DNA from 3 places in the Pseudomonas rustica genome. Region 3 is predicted to be linked to each of the others. Evidence: predicted binding sites of a transcription regulator. Region 3 holds the regulator's gene; each other region holds the start of a gene.

Region 1 (7,017 bases), 610 kb from region 3:
GGTTCGTCATCGAGTACCAGCCTTAATTGATGCGGCGGTTGCAGCCGTGGCTTGATCAGCACGTTGACGGTGAAGGTGCCGTTGTTCGCGCGCAGGGCTTCTTCGGTGGGCAGCCCGGCGAGTTCGAGGATGTCGTAGGCGTTGCGCTGAGGTTCACGGTTGTCGCTGACGGGCGCAGAGGGTGCGCTCGGCGCTTGCGGCTCGACGCGATTGAGCGGCGGCAACTCCACGGGCTGCGCCTGTACGCCGTCCGGCGAGTGATCGCTGTAGACCGTGTTGCCGTTGGCATCGGTGTACTTGTAGATCTGCGCGGCGGCGGGCAGGGCGATCAACAATAGAATGTAGAGAAAGGTGCGACCCATGAAATCGACCGGGATTGAAAGCGATGGGGTGCAGCATAGGTCAGGGTGGGCGAGAGGCCCAAGCTGTTAACAATTGGAATTGAAAAACAAAGTCAAAAGATCGCAGCCTTCGGCAGCTCCTACAGGGATCGATGTAGGAGCTGCCGAAGGCTGCGATCTTTTGATCTGCAATAAAAAAGGCCTCCCGAAGGAGGCCTCTTTCACTCACGCCACGGAACGCGGCGCTACCGGATCAGCAGCTGTAGTACAGCTCATATTCCAGTGGGTGTACGAAGGTGCGAACCTTGATTTCTTCTTCCGATTTCAGCGCGATGTAAGCGTCGATGAAGTCGTCGGAGAATACGCCGCCCTTGGTCAGGAACGCGCGGCCCTTGTCCAGCTCTTCCAGGGCTTCTTTCAGGCTGCCGCAAACTTGTGGGATCTCTTTCGCCTCTTCAGGCGGCAGGTCGTACAGGTTTTTGTCAGCAGCGTCGCCAGGGTGGATCTTGTTCTGGATACCGTCCAGACCAGCCATCAGCAGTGCTGCGAAGGCCAGGTACGGGTTGGCAGCCGGATCCGGGAAGCGGGCTTCGATACGGCGGGCTTTCGGGCTCGACACGTAAGGAATACGGATCGAAGCGGAACGGTTGCGAGCCGAGTAGGCCAGCATGACCGGAGCTTCGAAGCCTGGTACCAGACGCTTGTACGAGTTGGTCGCCGGGTTGGTGAAGCCGTTCAGGGCCTTACCGTGTTTGATGATGCCGCCGATGAAGTACAGAGCGGTATCGGACAGGCCGGCATAGCCTTCACCTGCGAAGGTGTTTTTGCCGTCTTTCCAGATCGACATGTGTACGTGCATGCCCGAACCGTTGTCGCCGTACAGTGGCTTCGGCATGAAGGTCGCGGTGCGGCCGTAAGCGTCAGCAACGTTGTGTACAACGTACTTGAGGGTTTGGGTTTCGTCGGCTTTCTTCACCAGGGTGTTGAACTTGACGCCGATTTCGTTCTGGCCGGCAGTCGCCACTTCGTGGTGGTGAACTTCAACGGTCAGGCCCATTTCTTCCAGTGCGTTGCACATGGAGGTACGGATTTCGTGGTCGTGGTCGAACGGTGGAACAGGGAAGTAGCCGCCTTTGACGCCTGGACGGTGACCCTTGTTGCCGCCTTCGATGTCCTGGTCGGACATCCACGAACCTTGCTCGGAGTAGATCTTGAACATCGAGCCGGAAATGTCCGACTTGAATTTCACCGAGTCAAAGATGAAGAATTCTGGCTCTGGACCGGCGAATACGGTGTCACCGATACCGGTGGCTTTCAGGTGTTCTTCGGCGCGCTTGGCGATCGCACGTGGGTCGCGGTCGTAGCCTTGCATGCTCGAAGGTTCGATGATGTCGCACACCAGGATCAGGGTGGCGTCTTCGGTGAACGGGTCGAGAACGGCAGTTTCGTCAACCGGCATCAGGATCATGTCGGAGGCTTCGATGCCTTTCCAGCCAGCGATGGAGGAGCCGTCGAACATTTTGCCGACTTCGAAGAAGTCGTCGTCCAAAGCATCGCGAGCCGGCATGGTCACGTGGTGCTGAGTACCTTTGGTGTCCGTGAAGCGCAGATCAATCCACTTGACGTCATGATCTTTGATGAGTTGAACCGTCTTCGACATATGTCCTCCGGGTGGCTTCGGGCTTGGTAGTGGATGCCCTTAAATGTGGGTGATGCCGGCGCGAATACTCTGCCAAGGCAACCTGCCTCACAAGGGAGCAAATTGCATGCCAGTGCCCCAGCATGGGTTTTTTGCCCCAAATTCACGCTTATTAAGGTGCAAAGCGTCTTAATGCTGCAAATCTCGCCCCCTAATGTAGCGTCCTTAATCGAAAATGACCCGTTTTGGTGCAGACAAAACCTTCTGCACATTAACTGGTTAAACCTTGAGCAATTTCCGCTATAATCCGCGCCCCCCTTTTTCGGCTGGCCGTTCGCGCGCTGTTTTCATGAAACTAATCGTAAAAGTCTTCCCCGAGATCACCATCAAAAGCCGACCTGTCCGGACGAAATTCATCCGCCAGTTGGCCAAGAACATCCGCACCGTGCTCCGCGACCTGGACCCGGCCGTGGTGGTGAACGGTGTGTGGGACAATCTCGAGCTGGACACCCGCATTACCGACGCCAAAGCCTTGAAAGAGATGGGTGAGCGCCTGACCTGCATGCCGGGCATCGCGCACTTTCTGCAGATCGACGAGTACCCGCTGGGCGACTTCGACGACATCACCGAGAAGTGCAAAGAGCACTACGGCGATGCGCTGGCCGGGAAGATCTTTTCGGTGCGTTGCAAGCGTGCCGGCAAGCACGCGTTCAGCTCGATGGACGTCGAAAAATACGTCGGCAGCAAGCTGCGTCGTGAGTGCGGTGCTGCCGGGATTGACCTGAAATCGCCGGAAATCGAAGTCCGTATCGAAGTTCGCGACAAACGGTTGTTTGTGATTCACAGCCAGCACAACGGCATCGGCGGTTACCCGCTCGGCGCCTTGGAGCAGACGCTGGTATTGATGTCCGGCGGCTTTGACTCGACCGTTGCGGCCTACCAGATCATTCGTCGCGGCCTGATGACCCACTTCTGTTTCTTCAATCTGGGCGGTCGCGCCCATGAATTGGGCGTTATGGAAGTCGCGCATTTCATCTGGAAGAAGTACGGCAGCTCGCAACGCGTGCTATTTGTCAGTGTTCCGTTCGAAGAAGTTCTCGGCGAAATTCTCGGCAAAGTCGATAACAGTCATATGGGCGTCGTATTGAAGCGTATGATGTTGCGCGCGGCGTCCAACATCGCTGACCGCCTGCAGATCGAAGCGCTGGTCACCGGCGAAGCGATCTCCCAGGTGTCGAGCCAGACGTTGCCGAACCTGTCGGTGATCGACTGCGTGACCGACAAGCTTGTCCTGCGCCCGCTGATCGTGGCGCACAAGCAGGACATCATCGACACGGCCAATGAAATCGGCACCGCCGATTTCGCCCGGCACATGCCGGAATACTGCGGGGTCATTTCGGTCAACCCGAAGACCGCCGCCAAACGCGGTCGCGTTGAGCACGAAGAGAAAGAATTCGACATGGCGGTGCTCGAGCGTGCGCTCGAAAACGCCAAACTGGTGCCGATCGATCGCGTGATCGACGAATTGGGCCAGGACGTACAGATTGAAGAAGTCAGCGAAGCACTGGCCGGCCAGATCGTGATCGACATCCGTCACCCGGATGCCGCCGAGGATGAGCCGCTGGAACTCGCTGGCGTAGAAGTACAGACGATGCCGTTCTACGCAGTGAACGCTCGTTTCAAGGAGCTGGATCCGACTCGCCAGTACCTGCTGTATTGCGACAAAGGCGTGATGAGTCGCCTGCATGCTCACCATTTGCTCAGTGAGGGGCATGCCAATGTGCGCGTTTATCGACCGAGCTAAGTGCCCGGGGCTGTTTGCCTGTGGCCTGCGTCACCGGCCCCCCGACACCGCCGTCAAGCTGTAACGGCCATGCCGGACACTACTGCTAATCGCTGCCAAGACTTGTCAGCAAACCGAATCCTCTGATCGAGATACACAAGTGATCGAAAATCTACGTAACATCGCCATCATTGCCCACGTTGACCATGGTAAAACCACCCTGGTAGACAAACTCCTGCGTCAATCCGGCACTCTGGAGCGCAACGAGCTCAACGACGAGCGCGTGATGGACTCCAACGACCAGGAAAAAGAGCGCGGTATTACCATTCTGGCGAAAAACACCGCCATCAACTGGAACGGCTACCACATCAACATCGTGGACACCCCGGGCCACGCCGACTTCGGCGGCGAAGTTGAACGCGTAATGTCGATGGTTGACTCCGTTCTGCTGCTGGTTGACGCTCAAGACGGCCCTATGCCGCAAACCCGTTTCGTGACCAAGAAGGCTTTCGAAGCCGGCCTGCGTCCAATCGTGGTCATCAACAAGGTTGACCGTCCAGGCGCGCGTCCGGACTGGGTTCTGGATCAGATCTTCGACCTGTTCGACAACCTCGGTGCTTCCGAAGAACAACTGGACTTCCAGGTTGTTTACGCCTCGGCCCTGAACGGCATTGCCGGTCTGGATCACACCGACATGGCTGAAGACATGACCCCGCTGTACCAAGCGGTTGTCGATCACGTTCCGGCCCCTAAAGTCGACCGTGAAGGCGCGTTCCAGATGCAGATCTCCGCACTGGACTACAACAGCTTCCTGGGTGTTATCGGCGTTGGCCGTATCGCTCGTGGTCGCGTCAAGCCGAACACCCCGGTTGTTGCTATCGGTGCCGACGGCAAGCGTCGCAACGGTCGTATCCTGAAGCTGATGGGTCACCACGGTCTGCACCGTATCGACGTTGAAGAAGCTGCAGCAGGCGACATCGTTTGCATCAGCGGTATGGAATCGCTGTTCATCTCCGACACCCTGTGCGACCCGCTGACTGTTGAGGCGATGAAGCCTCTGACCGTTGACGAGCCAACCGTTTCGATGACCTTCCAGGTAAACGACTCGCCATTCTGCGGTAAAGAAGGCAAGTTCGTGACCTCCCGTAACATCAAGGATCGTCTAGACAAAGAGCTGCTGTACAACGTTGCTCTGCGCGTTGAAGAAGGCGACTCGGCTGACAAGTTCAAGGTTTCCGGCCGTGGTGAGCTGCACCTCTCGGTACTGATCGAAACCATGCGTCGCGAAGGCTTCGAGCTGGCCCTGGGCCGTCCGGAAGTAATCATTCGTGAAGTGAACGGCGTTAAACAAGAACCGTTCGAAAACGTGACCATCGACATCCCTGAAGATTCGCAGGGCAAGGTCATGGAAGAGATGGGTCTGCGTAAAGGCGACCTGACCAACATGGTTCCGGATGGTAAGGGCCGTGTTCGTCTGGAATACAACATCCCTGCTCGCGGTCTGATCGGTTTCCGTAACCAGTTCCTGACCCTGACCAACGGTGCTGGCATCCTGACCTCGATCTTCGATCGTTACGACACCGTCAAGTCGGGCCACATGTCCGGCCGTCAGAACGGCGTTCTGGTTTCGGTTGAAACCGGTAAGGCACTGACCTACTCGCTGGAAACCCTGCAGGCTCGTGGCAAGCTGTTCGTAGAACACGGTCAAGAGATCTACAACGGTCAAATCGTTGGTCAGAACAGCCGTGACAACGACCTGGGCGTTAACCCTACCAAGGGCAAGAAGCTCGACAACATGCGTGCTTCGGGTAAAGACGAAACCATCGCTCTGGTTCCACCAGTGAAGTTCACTCTGGAACAGGCTCTGGAATACATCCAGGAAGACGAGCTGTGCGAAGTAACTCCTAAGTCCATCCGTCTTCGCAAGAAGATCCTGGACGAAAGCGAGCGTACCCGCGCTGCCAAGAAAGCCAAGAACTGAGTCATTAGTTCAGGCTGAATGAAAACGCCCCCGGTCGCGAGACCGGGGGCGTTTTTGTTTGTCCGGGATTTGTGTGGTGTTTGTACTGGCCCCTTCGCGAGCAAGCTTTGCTCCTACGCGGCACGATTCGCCTTTGTAGGAGCAAAGCTTGCTCGCGAAGGCGGCCGATCAGCCGCCGAAAATCTCAGGTCAGATCAAAACTTCTCGATCGCGCGGAAATTCTGCTCGCGCACCACTTCCTTCGGCTTGTACGCGCAATACCCCGGACGTGGCCCGATCTTCGGGTGATTGCGGCAGGTATCCGGCCGCTTGTCATAAATGGTGCACAGGCGGCTCTTACGATCCAGGTAGTAGCAATCGTTGTTGCTCATGCGCTGCAGGGTGAAGATGCCGGACTTCTGATTGAAGCGTTCAACCAGGCCTTCCTTCTGCAAACGCTTGGCGATGTTCTTCGGCGGGTCACCGAGTTCGAACTCGTCGACCACACCGATGCGCACCAGATCCTTGATCTTCACCTCAACCGGCAGCGTGCAGCAGCTGGATATGCAGGAACCGCACATCGGGGCTGAATATTTTGCCCACGTATCGAGACGATCGATCTCGGCGGCGGCAATCAGGTTGGGCTTCATCATCGGGAGTTACCAGGCGTGTGTGCATCAGGGCGCGCGATCATACCGGGACTGGTGGATTTTTGAACAACCTTTCGCCAGATTTTTTCTCGATGCAGGCACATTGCCGGACAATTCGGCACGGCCCCTGCATTCATTAGCCCAGCCGCCAGGGTTATGCCGGGCCATCTCACCGTCTCAGGAAATACTGCCGAACCAGAGCCCTCACCGTCGGTCAGACCGTCTAGGCTCAGACAATTCCCGCTCGCTCGAGGTCCCATTGATGACTCAAGAACCACTAGTTCGCGAAGCAGAGGTGGCCGCATTCCGCGATGCCGTCCTGACCAAACTCACCTACGCGGTGGGCAAAGACCCTGATCACGCCTTCGACCATGACTGGTTCGAAGCCATCGCTTTGGCTGCGCGCGATCACATGGTCGAGCACTGGATGGATCACACCCGGCAGATCTACCGCAAAGGCCAGAAGCGGGTGTATTACCTCTCGCTGGAGTTCCTCATCGGCCGTTTGCTCTACGACAGCCTGAGCAACCTCGGCCTGCTCGACGTTGCCCGTGAAGCGCTGACCGAACTCGGTGTCGACCTCGAACGCATCCGCTTGCTGGAGCCCGATGCCGCGCTCGGTAACGGCGGCCTCGGTCGTCTCG
Region 2 (7,017 bases), 1.3 Mb from region 3:
GGCGGCGGTCTACGACAGCGCCCATCCACGGGCCAAACGCATGAAAGGCGACGATTCATGAGCATCCAGTTGATCACCTTCGACCTCGACGACACCCTGTGGGATACCGCCCCGGTGATCGTTAGCGCCGAAGCGGTATTGCGCGAATGGCTGAGCGAACATGCGCCGAATCTGGGCGCGGTGCCGGTCGAACATTTGTGGGCGATTCGTGAGCGTGTGCTGACCAATGAACCGGGGCTGAAACATCGCATCAGCGCGCTGCGTCGGCGCGTGTTGTTTCATGCGATGGAAGACGCCGGCTACGCCCATGGCGAAGCCACCGACCTGGCAGACAAGGGTTTTGAAGTGTTTCTGCATGCGCGGCATCAGATTGAAGTGTTCCCTGAAGTCGAGCCGGTGCTGGAGATCCTCGCCAATCATTACGCCCTTGGCGTGGTCACCAACGGCAACGCCGATGTGCGTCGATTGGGCCTGGCGGATTACTTCAAGTTTGCGCTTTGTGCGGAAGATATCGGCATCGCCAAACCGGACGCGCGGCTTTTTCATGAGGCTCTGCAACGCGGTGGCGCCACCGCCGAAACCGCCGTGCACATCGGCGATCATCCGGGTGATGACATTGCCGGCGCACAACGGGCGGGGTTGCGGGCAATCTGGTTTAACCCGGCGGGTAAACCGTGGGAAGCGGATCGTCTGCCGGATGCGGAAATCCGTAGCCTCAGCGATTTGCCAGCCGTGCTTGCACGCTGGAACCGCTGAAAAGATCGCAGCCTTCGGCAGCTCCTACAGGGGAACGCATTCCAATGTAGGAGCTGCCGAAGGCTGCGATCTTTTGATCTTTTCATCACCCATGAAAAAGCCCGCAGCGACGGCGGGCTTTTTCAGCAAGCAAGCGGCACGCCTCAGATAGGGCGGCTACCGTACTTGTTGTCCGGCTTCTTCGGAGGATCGGCGACCACATTGGCCTCCACTTCCTGCACTTTTCCGCCGCGCGACAGGAACTCTTCCATGGCCTTGGCCAGGGCGTCGCGCTCCTTGTTCTTGGCTTCAATGCTCGGCAACTCATCTACCGACACCGCAGCCTTGGCTTTGCCTTTGGCAGCCGGGGCCGGCGTATCGTCACCGCCATCGTCGTCAGCAACGTCTTCCGCTGCTGCTTCCAGGCCTTCCTCGGCCTCGTCTTCGTCGCCTACTTCGAGGTCGTCGTTTTCCAGATCATCGTCGCTCATGTTCTACCTCATGACTTGCGAAAAGCAGATTAGTTATAGACCAGCTTTGGCAACTGTCGAAAGTCGCCGTTAAAAAATCAGTAACCATTGGTGACCAACGGTTTATGCCCCTTCACCGTGCAAGGTGGCGAGGACTTTACGGGCACCGCCATGATCACGATGCTCGCCCAGATAAACACCTTGCCAGGTACCCAGTGCCAGTCGCCCTGCCGACACCGGCAGACTGATCTGACAACCAAGCACGCTGGCCTTGAAGTGCGCCGGGAGGTCGTCCAGGCCTTCGTCGTTATGCTCATAGCCGTCTGTTCCTTGTGGGATCAGACGATTGAAAAATCGTTCGAAGTCGCGACGTACCGCCGGATCGGCGTTCTCGTTGATGGTCAACGACGCCGAGGTATGCTGCAGCCACAAATGCAACAGACCGACCCGGCACTCCCTGAGTTCAGGCAGGCCAGCGAGTAACTCGTCCGTTACCAGATGAAAGCCCCGGGGCCGTGCCCGCAGGGTAATCAGAGTCTGCTGCCACATACAGTTCTCCGCACGTTCGGGGCGCATTCTAGCGCGCTCTGGGAAAAAACAAAGGCCCTAATACGCGTGCAATGACGTAAGCGTTTGGCCGGTGAAAAACCGCCGTCGTAAACACGACTAAAGGCGTACGAAAAATCCTTTCAGCCTGTCGCTTAATGACAAATCCCGGACAAAAAAATGCCCGGCGAACCGGGCAATTTTTTTCAGTGCGCGTACTTACAGGTTGTAGCCGCGTTCGTTGTGTTGTGCCAGATCGAGGCCGACCGATTCTTCTTCCTCGGTCACACGCAGACCCATGACGGCGTCCAGCACTTTGAGGATGATGAAGGTGACGATCGCGGTGTAGATCACCGTGAAGCCGACGCCTTTGACCTGAATCCAGACTTGCGCGCCGATATCGGTGACGGTGCCGAAGCCACCCAGAGCCGGCGCAGCGAAGACACCGGTAAGGATCGCGCCGAGAATACCGCCGATACCGTGTACGCCGAACGCGTCCAGGGAATCGTCATAACCGAGCTTGCGTTTCAGGGTGGTGGCGCAGAAGAAGCACACCACGCCTGCAGCCAGACCGATCACCAGTGCGCCCATCGGGCCCACGGTGCCGGCAGCCGGAGTGATCGCGACCAGACCGGCAACCACACCCGAAGCAATGCCCAGTGCGCTTGGCTTGCCGTGAGTGACCCACTCGGCAAACATCCAGCCCAGCGCCGCCGCAGCGGTAGCGATTTGGGTAACCAGCATCGCCATGCCGGCAGTGCCGTTGGCCGCCGCAGCGGAACCGGCGTTGAAGCCGAACCAGCCGACCCACAGCATCGCCGCGCCCATCAGGGTGTAACCGAGGTTGTGCGGAGCCATCGGGGTGGTCGGGAAGCCTTTACGCTTGCCCAACACCAGGCAGCAGATCAGACCAGCGACACCGGCGTTGATGTGCACCACGGTGCCGCCCGCGAAGTCGAGCACGCCCCAGTCCCACATCAGGCCGCCGTTGCCGGACCAGACCATGTGTGCGATCGGCGCGTAAACCAGGGTGAACCAGATGCCCATGAAGATCAGCATCGCGGAGAACTTCATCCGCTCGGCGAATGCACCGACGATCAGCGCCGGGGTGATGATCGCGAAAGTCATCTGGAAGGTGATGAACACCGCTTCAGGGAACAACGCCGCAGGACCGGTCAGGCTCGAAGGCGTGACACCGGCGAGGAACGCCTTGCCCATGCCGCCGAAGAACGAGTTGAAATTGACGACGCCCTGCTCCATGCCGGTGGTGTCGAACGCAATGCTGTAGCCATAAATGACCCACAGGATGCTGATCAGACCGGTAATGGCGAAGCACTGCATCATCACGGAAAGAATGTTTTTCGAGCGAACCATGCCGCCGTAGAACAGCGCCAGGCCGGGAATGGTCATGAACAGCACGAGTGCCGTCGAGGTGAGCATCCAGGCAGTGTCGCCGGAATTGAGGACTGGGGCCGCCACTTCGTCTGCCGCCATTGCAAGGCTTGGCATTACGATGGACAACAGGGCTCCTAGCCCTGCGAATTTACGCAGAGTCATATTGTTTTCTCCTGGGGCGTTGGGGTTTGTGGCGGCGGTTAAATCGCGTCGGTATCGGTTTCGCCGGTACGGATGCGAATCGCCTGTTCCAGATTGACCACGAAAATCTTGCCGTCACCGATCTTGCCGGTGTTGGCCGCCTTGGTTATCGCCTCGATAACCCGATCCAGATCCTTGTCGTCGATGGCCACGTCGATTTTCACCTTGGGCAGAAAATCGACCACATATTCCGCGCCGCGATACAGCTCGGTGTGACCCTTCTGCCGGCCGAAGCCTTTGACTTCAGTAACGGTAATGCCCTGCACGCCGATTTCGGACAGCGACTCGCGCACGTCGTCCAACTTGAACGGCTTGATGATGGCAGTGACTAGCTTCATGAAAACTCTCTCCCGAATTGGTGGACTTGCCCCAGGAAAACAAACCCGACTCAAGTCTAAGCGCAGTGCCTGGCTTTGTAACGCATCGTCGGCCGTACCTGCCCGACTGACGCCAGCTAACCGCTGCCGACGAAACTCCCCGCTCCGTCTGCCGCACTGCATTCGTCACAGCGACTGCATCAGTGCATGGGTCGAAGGTGACTAAGCAGAAAGCTTGCCATCTCGCCAAAAACCTCTGATTTCAATCCCTTGGCCGCTGCCGCACGCCATCCCGTGCAAAACCCCATCCGGATACGCACAACAACGGTGCGTCGCCGTCCGTCCGCCTGCGCGAAAAGCGTGCATCCCTGACCACGGGATTGACTATAGACACTGCGTGATACACTGCCGGCCATTGTTTCCAGGACATCCACCATGCTCGCGCCCAAAGACTTCCTCGACGCCCTGAGCGGCACCGCCTCCCGCCTGTTCAACGGCGACACCCCGCTGCCGAAAGCCGAAATCGAAAGCCAGTTCAAGATGCTGCTGCAGAGTGCGTTCAGCAAACTGGATCTGGTCAGCCGTGAAGAATTCGACAGCCAGATGGTCGTACTGGCCCGCACTCGCGCCCGCCTCGAAAGCCTCGAAGCCAAAGTCGCCGAGATGGAAGCCAAGCTGACACCGCCCGCTGAATAATCCGCGCCCCCTGTAGGAGCTGCCGAAGGCTGCGATCTTTTGATCTCCAGCCCTTCAACCATCCCGGCAACGTCCTACAACCTGAATGACCGCCGTCCGATTGCGCCGAAAAGCCCAGGTTTCTAAGCTCACCCGATGCTGAATGTTCAGCAGCGGGTTTGGCGACCTGGATCGAATTTGACGCAATGCAACTAAACTCACAGAGAGGTTTTTTCTCTCAACGAGTTATGGCGGCTTTGCGTGGGAGACCTCAGGGTCTGCCGGTTTCGAATTCACCGGTTCGCCAACCCGCGCATAGCTGCCACCCTTTTCGTTTGGCGACGAACAGAAGCAGTTTTCTTCACTTGAATTCGAGAACTGAACCATGGACGAAAACTACCTGACACCTAACATCTTCACCCGCCACAAACTCCCCCTCCACGCCCTCCTCATCCAGAACCAACCCTGGTTCTGCGCCCGAGACCTGAGTCGCCTGCTGCACATCTACCTCAACGAACGCATGCTGCGAAAACTCGACCCCGACCAATACCAAACCCGCAAAACCCTGATCTACAACCAGATCGAAAACACCCTGCTGATCAGCGAATCGGGCATCTACGCCCTCCTCGTCTACCACTACTGCCCCGAATACCGAGCCCTGCGCGAATGGATCACCCACCTGGTCATCCCCACCCTGCGCGACGCCCAACACCCCAGCACAAGCGAACGCCCACACCTCAGCTTGCTCAGTTGGCCGGACATGTCTTTGAGTTTGTTGCACTGGAATAACCAGCCGTGGATACCGTTACAAGATGTGCCGCAGATGATGGTGGAACGGGAACAGACCAAGCGCCCAATGACGGGGCCATGGTGGAAAAGAGCTTCGCGGATGCTGCAATCGCTATAAACCCGCATGCCGGAGCTGGGCCCTGCGCAAATCGTAAGTCGATTGCAGATTCATCCAGAACTCAGGCGTAGTGTTGAGATAAGTGGCAAGGCTGATTGCCAGATCGGCGCAGATCCCGAGCTGGCATTTCACAAGCTTTTCGATCTCACTTTCGGGCCATTTCGTGGGCATGGCCAGATCCATGACGGTCATGCCCAACGGCTCCATGAATTCCTTATTCAGAACCTCGCCCGGATGAATCGGGCGCATACCATTGCGATCCATTTTTCGCCTCCAGAGGCTGCGTTGAGTGGCCAAACTGGAGCATCCGACTCCCGGATTCAAGACCTTCACCCCCCCTTTCGCCGGCGTCCTACAACTATTAGGGCATGGCCCTACAAACATTAGCGTCTGCGCCCAGTTACGCAGCCCTTACGCATGTCATTACATTGGCGAACGAAATACGCCCATCAAGATGGAGGTATCTGTGAAAGATAAGAAGAGGAAGGAAAAGCTATTTCAGATTGTTGATTTACACCTCGAAGCACTCCGTTTGGCTGGGGATATGTCAGCCAACCAACGGCGATTTATTGAAGTTGCTGTTACATGTGGGCCAGCGCTTGAGCCAAGCGGCGTGCTGGCCGGTAGAAGATCCTGAGTGAAAAATAAAAAAGGCGTCCATAGGACGCCTTTTTTGTGTTCGGAGGAGTAGTCGCAGCGATTCTTTAGCTCCCGACTTTACGGCCTTGGGTTCAGAATCCGACAGGCTAGCCCGTCGTCATTACTTCAGAGAAACCAGCTTTCTCTGCTGCCGAAAATGCGGGGGAGCTTTTACTGGTGCCCAGTCCCGACGAATGCGCAGTTGCAGTCCTCGAGCGTGAGGATCCTTCAGTACCGCTCAGGAGTCAAAGCTCATTTACGATCGAGAGCAGCGCAAAACCCTCATCCATGCCGGTATAAAGTATTGTCTCTCCGCCCTCTCACACCCTGAACTGGCCATCTCCAACGTCCTTCACTAACACAAGCACAGTCCTACGAGGATCGTCCCCTACGTCTGATTACGTAAGCATCAATGCCTTCGATATCGTCTGTATATTGATCCCGACAGAACAAGACGATGCGAAGAAAAGGCAAAGGTACCGAGCTTCGAAATCAGACACTCAAATCTGAATCGCGCAAACTCGCACATCAAACAATGTCCATGGATCCAGAAGCCGTGGCAGCTGGAGTTGACGCTCTATTACTCAGGATCGATCCGATTACTCCAGTAGCAATTAACGCATTCCACCAGTGGACCGGCCCCGTTGGGTATCCCTGGGACTCTGTTTTGGACTGGAAGACCAAAGATGCAAAAGGGCTGGACTTGGCGTTCTGGTACGAAGAGGAACTGTGCGGACTGTGCTACGCAACACCGCGAAGAAGCACGATCTGCATGAAAATCGTCCTTTTGCAGGGACACACCTGCAAGACGAATACCTTGCGGGGTTGGATCGCTCCGATGGCATTGCTGACAACAGAGTTCTACGCCCGGAAGCTGGGGTGCACGCAAATCGAAGTACAAGAGCCAGACTCAGGCGCCATCCCTTACTATCAAACGCTCGGATTTTATTTTGATACAACCGGTCGCCTTGTCTTTCCATTAGACGACCAATAAGATCGAATCAAGCATCCCGGCACGTGAGGTGTTTATGAAGCAGAAGAAGCAGAAAACCCAACCGGCACGGGTGTCCAAACCGGGTACCGAGGCACTCGGATTACCGGACAGAGTTTCAGCCAGTCAGCGGCATTTTCT
Region 3 (7,017 bases):
CAATCCCGAGAAGCTCACCGCCGGCGGCGTGTAAACCCCGCAACCGCTTTGGAGGCTCACCATGGAGCACTGGAAACGCACGATCGAACGGGCCAATCGCTGCTTCATGTTGGGCGAGCTGATCGACGCCCGTGAGGCTTACCTGCAAGCCCTGGCCCTGGCGCAAGTGTTGTTCGAACGCTGGGCGGACGCCGACGAAGCGGTGGCGGCCTGCGTCATCTCCCACCACAACCTCGCGGATTTGCACCTGCGTCTGAATCAGCCGGAGGAGAGCGCCGAATACCTCTGCGCCATCCATCAACGGCTGTTGCAAACCATGCAGGACGAACGCCAGCGCCTGGCATTGCGTGAAGCGGCGTTGCGCCAGAGCAGCAAAACCTATGTCGAGCTGCTGAATTTCATCAGCGAACACGGCGAATACCCGCGCACTCAACGCCTGCTGCACCCGGATACCGGCAATGCGCGCCGCGCGCCTGCCCCACATCACCATGGAGTCCATTGAAATGGCTTTTACCTTGCCCGCTTTGCCTTACGCCTACGATGCCTTGGAACCGCATATCGATGCGCAGACCATGGAGATTCACTACACCAAACATCACCAGACCTACATCAACAACCTCAACGCGGCGGTAGAAGGCACTGAATACGCCGAGTGGCCGGTGGAAAAACTGGTCGCCAGCGTTAAGGATCTGCCGGAAAAACTTCGCGCGGCGGTGATCAATCAGGGCGGCGGTCACGCCAACCACTCGCTGTTCTGGGAGGTGATGGTGCCAAGCGGTGGCGGCAAACCGGATGGCGCGCTGGCCAAAGCCATCGATGAGCAACTGGGCGGCCTCGACAGCTTCAAGGAAGCCTTCACTAAAGCCGCACTGACCCGTTTCGGCAGCGGCTGGGCCTGGCTCAGCGTGACCCCGGAGAAAAAACTGATCGTGGAAAGCAGCGGCAACCAGGACAGCCCGTTGATGAACGGCAACACGCCGATTCTCGGTCTCGACGTCTGGGAGCACGCCTACTACCTGCGCTACCAGAACCGTCGCCCGGAATACATCAATGCGTTCTACAACGTGATCAATTGGCCGGAAGTTGCTGCGCGCTATCAGGCCGCACTGGTTTAAGTCATCTATAAAAACAATCCAAGGCTGACTATGGGCACTGAAACACTGGCGATCGGAAGTGGGCGTATGTTTCGTTACGCAGTGGGATCGCTATTGCTGTTGGCGGGCATGACCTTGCTGGTTGCCCACGGACTGGCATGGCTGAATCTGGAACCGAGGCTATTACGGGCGTTGCAGGGTGGTGCGATCTGCGCGCTCGGCACGGCGCTTGGTGCGGTGCCGGTGCTGGTGATTCGGCGCATGCCGCAGGCACTCAGCGATACGTTGCTGGGGTTTGGTGCCGGGGTGATGCTGGCGGCGACGGCGTTTTCGCTGATCGTGCCGGGCATCGCCGCTGCTGAGAGTCTTGGCCTGACGCCGTGGGGCGCCAGTGGCCTGATCTGCTTTGGCATCATGCTCGGTGCGTTCGGGTTGTATCTGGTTGATCTCAAAGTCTCGGGCGCGTCCCCGGAAATGCTCGTCGGCACTGTCGATCGCCCAGTGATTCCGCCACGGATCTGGTTGTTCGTGTTCGCCATCATTGCCCATAACATCCCTGAAGGCATGGCCGTCGGTGTGTCTGCCGGTGGCGGCATGCCGGACGCGGACAGCCTGGCCATGGGCATCGCTTTGCAGGATGTGCCGGAAGGTCTGGTGATTGCGTTGGTATTGGCCGGGGCGGGGATGTCGCGGGTCAAAGCGTTTTTGATCGGCGCGGCGTCTGGACTGGTTGAACCGGTGTTTGCGCTGTTGTGCGCGTGGCTGGTCAGTCTTGCGCAGGTGTTGTTGCCGTTAGGGTTGGCGCTGGCTGCGGGGGCGATGCTGCTGGTGGTGACCCACGAAGTGATCCCCGAGTCGCGACGCAATGGTCATGACAAACTGGCCAGTCTTGGCTTGTTGAGCGGGTTTTGTTTGATGATGGTGATGGATACGGCGTTGGGTTGAAGCAGATCAAAAGATCGCAGCCTGCGGCAGCTCCTACAGGGATTATGTGCGCCGCGGGTAACCGTAATTGCCCCTTCCAATGTAGGAGCTGCCGAAGGCTGCGATCTTTTGACTTTGGCGGTCAACCACCTTCATCGAAGTAGTTGTTGATCAGCGCCACCAGCGCATCCAGCGCTTCCTGATCTTTCTCGCCCTCAGTACTCAAATAGATCTTGGTGCCCTTGCCAGCCGCCAGCATCATCATCGCCATGATGCTTTTGCCATCAACCGTGGTCTCCGGCGTGCGGCCCACTCTGATCGTGCAATCCGGATACTGCCCGGCCACGCCAACGAACTTGGCCGATGCGCGGGCATGCAGGCCCAGTTTGTTGATGATTTCGATTTCCAGAGCAGGCATCGCGGTGTGAATCCTTTAAGTGAGGTCGCGGTGGCGAACCTGGACGTTCTTCAGGGTTTTCTGCAGGGCTTGACCCAGACGTTCGGTCAGGTAGACGGAGCGGTGATGCCCGCCGGTGCAGCCAATGGCAATGGTGACGTAGGCGCGGTTGCTCGCTGCGAAACGCGGCAGCCATTTGTGCAGGTAGGTGAAGATGTCCTGAAACATTTCTTCGACGTCAGGTTGTGCCGCCAGATATTCGGCCACCGGCGCATCGAGCCCTGATTGCGCACGCAGTTCCGGCTTCCAGTACGGGTTGGGCAGGCAGCGCACATCAAAAACCAGATCGGCATCCACCGGCATACCGCGCTTGAAGCCGAATGACTCAACCAGATACGCCGTACCCGGCTCCGGCTGATTCAGCAGGCGCAGCTTGATGGTGTCGCGCAACTGGTACAGGTTCAGATTGGTGGTGTTGATCTTCAGATCAGCCAGGTCGGCGATCGGGCCGAGCAGGGCGGTTTCATCCTGAATCGCCTCGGCCAGCGAGCGGTTGGCATTGCTCAGAGGGTGGCGGCGGCGGGTTTCGGAAAAACGCTTGAGCAGGGTTTCTTCGTCAGCATCCAGATACAGAACATCGCACTGGATGTGCTTGGCGCGGGCATCTTCGAGCAGTTCCGGAAAACGCGTCAGATGGCTCGGCAAGTTGCGCGCATCGATCGACACGGCGACCAGCGGTTGCGCCAGTTCGGTGTGAATCAGCGCGCGTTCGGCCAGTTCCGGCAGTAAACCCGCCGGCAGGTTGTCGATGCAGTAATAACCGTTGTCCTCAAGGACATCCAGTGCGGTGCTTTTACCCGAGCCGGAACGGCCACTGACGATGATCAAACGCATGATTACTGCCCGTTTTGCTCGTCCAGTACGACCTGGTACAAGGCTTCGTTGCTCGGAGCGCTGCGCAACTTATCGCGCACATCCTTGCGATCCAGCATGCTGGCGATCTGGCGCAGCAATTCCAGGTGCGCATCGGTGGCGGCTTCCGGCACCAGCAGTACAAACAGCAGGTCAACCGGCGCGCCGTCGATAGCGTCGAAATCGATAGGGGCTTGAAGGTGCATCAACGCGCTGATTGGCGTTACACAACCTTTCAGGCGGCAATGGGGAATGGCGATGCCGTTGCCAAAACCGGTCGAACCGAGTTTTTCACGGGCAATCAGAGCCTCGAAGACATCTTGCATCTCCAGATCCGGCACTTCGCGGGCGATCAGGTTGGCAATTTGTTCGAGGGCTTTCTTTTTACTGCCGCCCGGCACGTTCACGAGGGAACGGCCGGGGGTCAGGATACTTTCAAGTCGGATCATGGAATGGGGGGTTATCGACCGGTTGCGCCCTGGAGGAGGCTCTGGGTCTTTTCCTTATGCTTTTTGAGTTGGCGATCCAGCTTGTCGGTCAGTGAGTCGATCGCAGCATACATATCAGTATCTTCTGCGTTGGCGACCACTTCGCTGCCGGGAATATGCAAGGTGGCTTCGATTTTCTGCTTCAGCTTTTCGACACACATCGTGACTTGCACGTTGGTGATCTTGTCGAAATGTCGCTCCAGTCGTTGGAGTTTTTCCTCGATGTAGGAACGCAGAGGTTGGGTCACTTCCAGTTGGTGTCCACTGATGTTGACTTGCATACAGCTTCTCCTTCGTTGCCAGTGCATAAAGCGGCAGGCCGGATAGCCTGCCACTGGAACGCTGTAACGTGGCTTACATCAACCGCTTGCGTTCGCTCGAAGGCGCGATCCCGAGGGATTCGCGGTACTTGGCGACGGTGCGGCGAGCCACCTGAATGCCTTGTGCCTCCAGTAAACCAGCGATCTTGCTGTCACTCAACGGCTTTTTCTGATTTTCCGCGGCAACCAGTTTTTTGATGATCGCTCGGATCGCCGTGGACGAGCATTCACCGCCTTCAGAGGTGCTGACGTGGCTGGAGAAAAAGTATTTCAGTTCATAAATACCGCGCGGGGTATGCATGAATTTCTGCGTGGTCACTCGGGAAATCGTTGATTCGTGCATGCCCACCGCTTCGGCGATGTCGTGCAGCACCAACGGCTTCATGGCTTCGTCGCCGTACTCCAGAAAACCGCGCTGATGCTCGACGATCTGGGTGGCAACTTTCATCAGGGTTTCGTTGCGGCTCTGCAGGCTCTTGATGAACCAGCGGGCTTCCTGCAACTGATTGCGCATGAAAGTGTTGTCGGCGCTGGTGTCGGCGCGACGCACAAAGCCGGCGTACTGCGCGTTGACGCGCAGGCGTGGCATCGATTCCTGATTCAGCTCGACCAGCCAGCGCTCGTTGTCCTTGCGCACGATGACGTCAGGGACGACATATTCGGCTTCGGTCGATTCGATCTGCGAGCCCGGACGCGGATTGAGGCTTTGTACCAGTTCGATGACCTGGCGCAGCTCGTCTTCCTTGAGCTTCATACGGCGCATCAACTGGCTGTAATCACGGCTGCCGAGCAAATCGATGTAATCGCTGACCAGACGTTTGGCTTCCGCCAGCCAAGGCGTCTTGGCCGACAGCTGACGCAATTGCAGCAGCAGGCATTCGCTGAGGTTGCGCGCGCCGATACCGGCCGGTTCAAATTGCTGGATGCGGTGCAGGACGGCTTCGATCTCGTCCAGTTCGATGTCCAGTTCCGGATCGAACGCCTCGAGAATTTCTTCGAGGGTTTCGTCCAGGTAGCCCTGATTGTTGATGCAATCGATCAGGGTCACGGCGATCAGGCGATCGGTGTCGGACATCGGTGCGAGGTTGAGTTGCCACAGCAAGTGGCTTTGCAGGCTTTCGCCGGCGGAGGTGCGGGTGGTGAAATCCCACTCGTCATCATCGCTGCTGGGCAGGCTGCTGGCGCTGGTCTGGTAAACGTCTTCCCAGGCAGTGTCGACCGGAAGCTCGTTGGGGATGCGTTCGTTCCATTCGCCGTCTTCGAGGTTATCGACGGTCGGTGCGGCTTCCTGATAGGAAGGTTCCTGGATCTCGGTGGGCTTCTGTTCGGCGTTGTCGGCCATGGGATCCGAGTTGTCGAAGTCGTCGCCTTCTTCCTGGCGTTCGAGCATCGGATTGGATTCCAGAGCCTCCTGGATTTCCTGTTGCAGATCCAGGGTCGACAATTGGAGCAGGCGGATGGCCTGTTGCAGCTGCGGTGTCATCGTCAGCTGCTGGCCCATTCTCAAGACTAGCGATGGTTTCATGGCAGGGGCTTAACACCTTATTCGCCGGCGCTATGCGCCATCCACTACAGGGCGCCGAAGCGCCAAACTTAAGCAAATTATATGCCTGAAACTGAAGTGTTTGCCTAGAGCGCTGTAACAATTAAGCGTATTAAATCCTGCTTGAATCGATACAGCACTCCGGCTGCGCACCGGGCACTGTGACGCTTACAGGCGGAACTCGTGACCCAGATACACTTCCTTGACCAGTTCGTTGGCCAGGATGGTTTCGGCGTCACCTTCGGCGATCAGTTGACCGTCGTTGACGATGTAAGCGGTTTCGCAGATATCCAGCGTCTCGCGGACGTTGTGGTCGGTGATCAGAACACCGATGCCCTTGGCCTTGAGGTGGTGGATGATCTGCTTGATGTCGCCGACCGAGATCGGGTCGACACCGGCGAACGGTTCGTCGAGCAGGATGAATTTTGGTGCGGTGGCCAGCGCGCGAGCGATTTCCACCCGGCGGCGTTCACCACCGGACAGGCTCATGCCGAGGTTGTCGCGGATGTGCGTGATGTGGAATTCCTGCAACAGGCTTTCCAGCTCTTTGCGGCGGCCGGCCTTGTCGAGTTCCTGACGGGTCTCGAGGATGGCCATGATGTTGTCGGCCACCGACAGTTTGCGGAAGATCGACGCTTCTTGCGGCAGATAGCCGATACCGGCCTTGGCACGACCGTGCATTGGCTGGTGGCTGACGTCCAGATCGTCGATCAGCACGCGGCCCTGATCGGCCTGTACCAAACCTACGATCATGTAGAAGCAGGTGGTTTTACCGGCACCGTTCGGGCCGAGCAAACCAACAATCTGGCCGCTGTCGATCGACAGGCTGACGTCACGCACGACCTGGCGGCTTTTATAGGCCTTGGCCAGGTGCTGAGCTTTCAGAGTTGCCATTACTGGGTCTTCTCGTCGGTTTTCTTCTTCGGCTGGATCACCATGTCGATACGCGGACGCGATTCGGTGACTTTGCTGCCGGTAGCGCGACCGGCGCTGGCCAGTTTCTTCACGGTGTCATAGACGATTTTCTCGCCCTGAGTCGTGTTGTTGTCCTTGTCGACGACCTTGGCCTTGTCGATCAGCACGACGCGGTTTTGCGCGGCGTGGTACTGAATCGTTACGCCCCAGCCCTGTACAGGCTTGGCGTCACCCTGGGTTTGCAATTGCTCGAAGTAGGCAAGGTTACCCACCGACGTCACTACGTCGATATCGCCAGCCGGCGTTCGGGTGATAGTCACCGTATTGCCTTTAACGATCATCGAACCCTGGGTGATGATCACATCACCTTTATAAGTGGCGATGCCGTTCTTGTCGTCCAGTTGGGCGTCGTCGGCCTGAATAC

The links. The regulator sigma-54, encoded in region 3, starts transcription at its own class of promoters, with help from an activator protein. The targets are predictions, from matches to a motif close to ANTGGCATNNANNTTGCTNT.
Region 1: the regulator sigma-54 is predicted to act here: its motif matches at 2,096-2,115, upstream of glnA (type I glutamate--ammonia ligase).
Region 2: the regulator sigma-54 is predicted to act here: its motif matches at 3,888-3,907, upstream of glnK (P-II family nitrogen regulator).

The regions. Positions count from the first base shown of each region.
Region 1 covers NZ_CP188200.1:5,220,961-5,227,977, reverse strand. The annotation lists gene ACP3TY_RS23775 (DUF4124 domain-containing protein) at 1-362, opposite strand, end outside; gene glnA (type I glutamate--ammonia ligase) at 595-2,001, opposite strand; gene thiI (tRNA uracil 4-sulfurtransferase ThiI) at 2,330-3,784, shown strand; gene typA (translational GTPase TypA) at 3,924-5,744, shown strand; gene ACP3TY_RS23755 (YkgJ family cysteine cluster protein) at 5,939-6,376, opposite strand; gene ACP3TY_RS23750 (glycogen/starch/alpha-glucan phosphorylase) at 6,636-7,017, shown strand, end outside.
Region 2 covers NZ_CP188200.1:5,881,511-5,888,527, reverse strand. The annotation lists gene xerC (tyrosine recombinase XerC) at 1-61, shown strand, start outside; gene ACP3TY_RS26675 (HAD family hydrolase) at 58-756, shown strand; gene sutA (transcriptional regulator SutA) at 900-1,226, opposite strand; gene ACP3TY_RS26665 (secondary thiamine-phosphate synthase enzyme YjbQ) at 1,329-1,754, opposite strand; gene ACP3TY_RS26660 (ammonium transporter) at 1,971-3,308, opposite strand; gene glnK (P-II family nitrogen regulator) at 3,347-3,685, opposite strand; gene ACP3TY_RS26650 (accessory factor UbiK family protein) at 4,100-4,360, shown strand; gene ACP3TY_RS26645 (BRO-N domain-containing protein) at 4,725-5,246, shown strand; gene ACP3TY_RS26640 (HigA family addiction module antitoxin) at 5,241-5,510, opposite strand; gene ACP3TY_RS26635 (hypothetical protein) at 5,713-5,883, shown strand; gene ACP3TY_RS26630 (N-acetyltransferase) at 6,343-6,879, shown strand; gene ACP3TY_RS26625 (hypothetical protein) at 6,914-7,017, shown strand, end outside.
Region 3 covers NZ_CP188200.1:4,610,402-4,617,418, reverse strand. The annotation lists gene ACP3TY_RS21155 (class II fumarate hydratase) at 1-34, shown strand, start outside; gene ACP3TY_RS21150 (hypothetical protein) at 62-502, shown strand; gene ACP3TY_RS21145 (superoxide dismutase) at 504-1,115, shown strand; gene ACP3TY_RS21140 (ZIP family metal transporter) at 1,146-2,039, shown strand; gene ACP3TY_RS21135 (HPr family phosphocarrier protein) at 2,161-2,436, opposite strand; gene rapZ (RNase adapter RapZ) at 2,452-3,309, opposite strand; gene ptsN (PTS IIA-like nitrogen regulatory protein PtsN) at 3,312-3,776, opposite strand; gene hpf (ribosome hibernation-promoting factor, HPF/YfiA family) at 3,788-4,096, opposite strand; gene ACP3TY_RS21115 (RNA polymerase factor sigma-54) at 4,170-5,660, opposite strand; gene lptB (LPS export ABC transporter ATP-binding protein) at 5,847-6,572, opposite strand; gene lptA (lipopolysaccharide transport periplasmic protein LptA) at 6,572-7,017, opposite strand, start outside.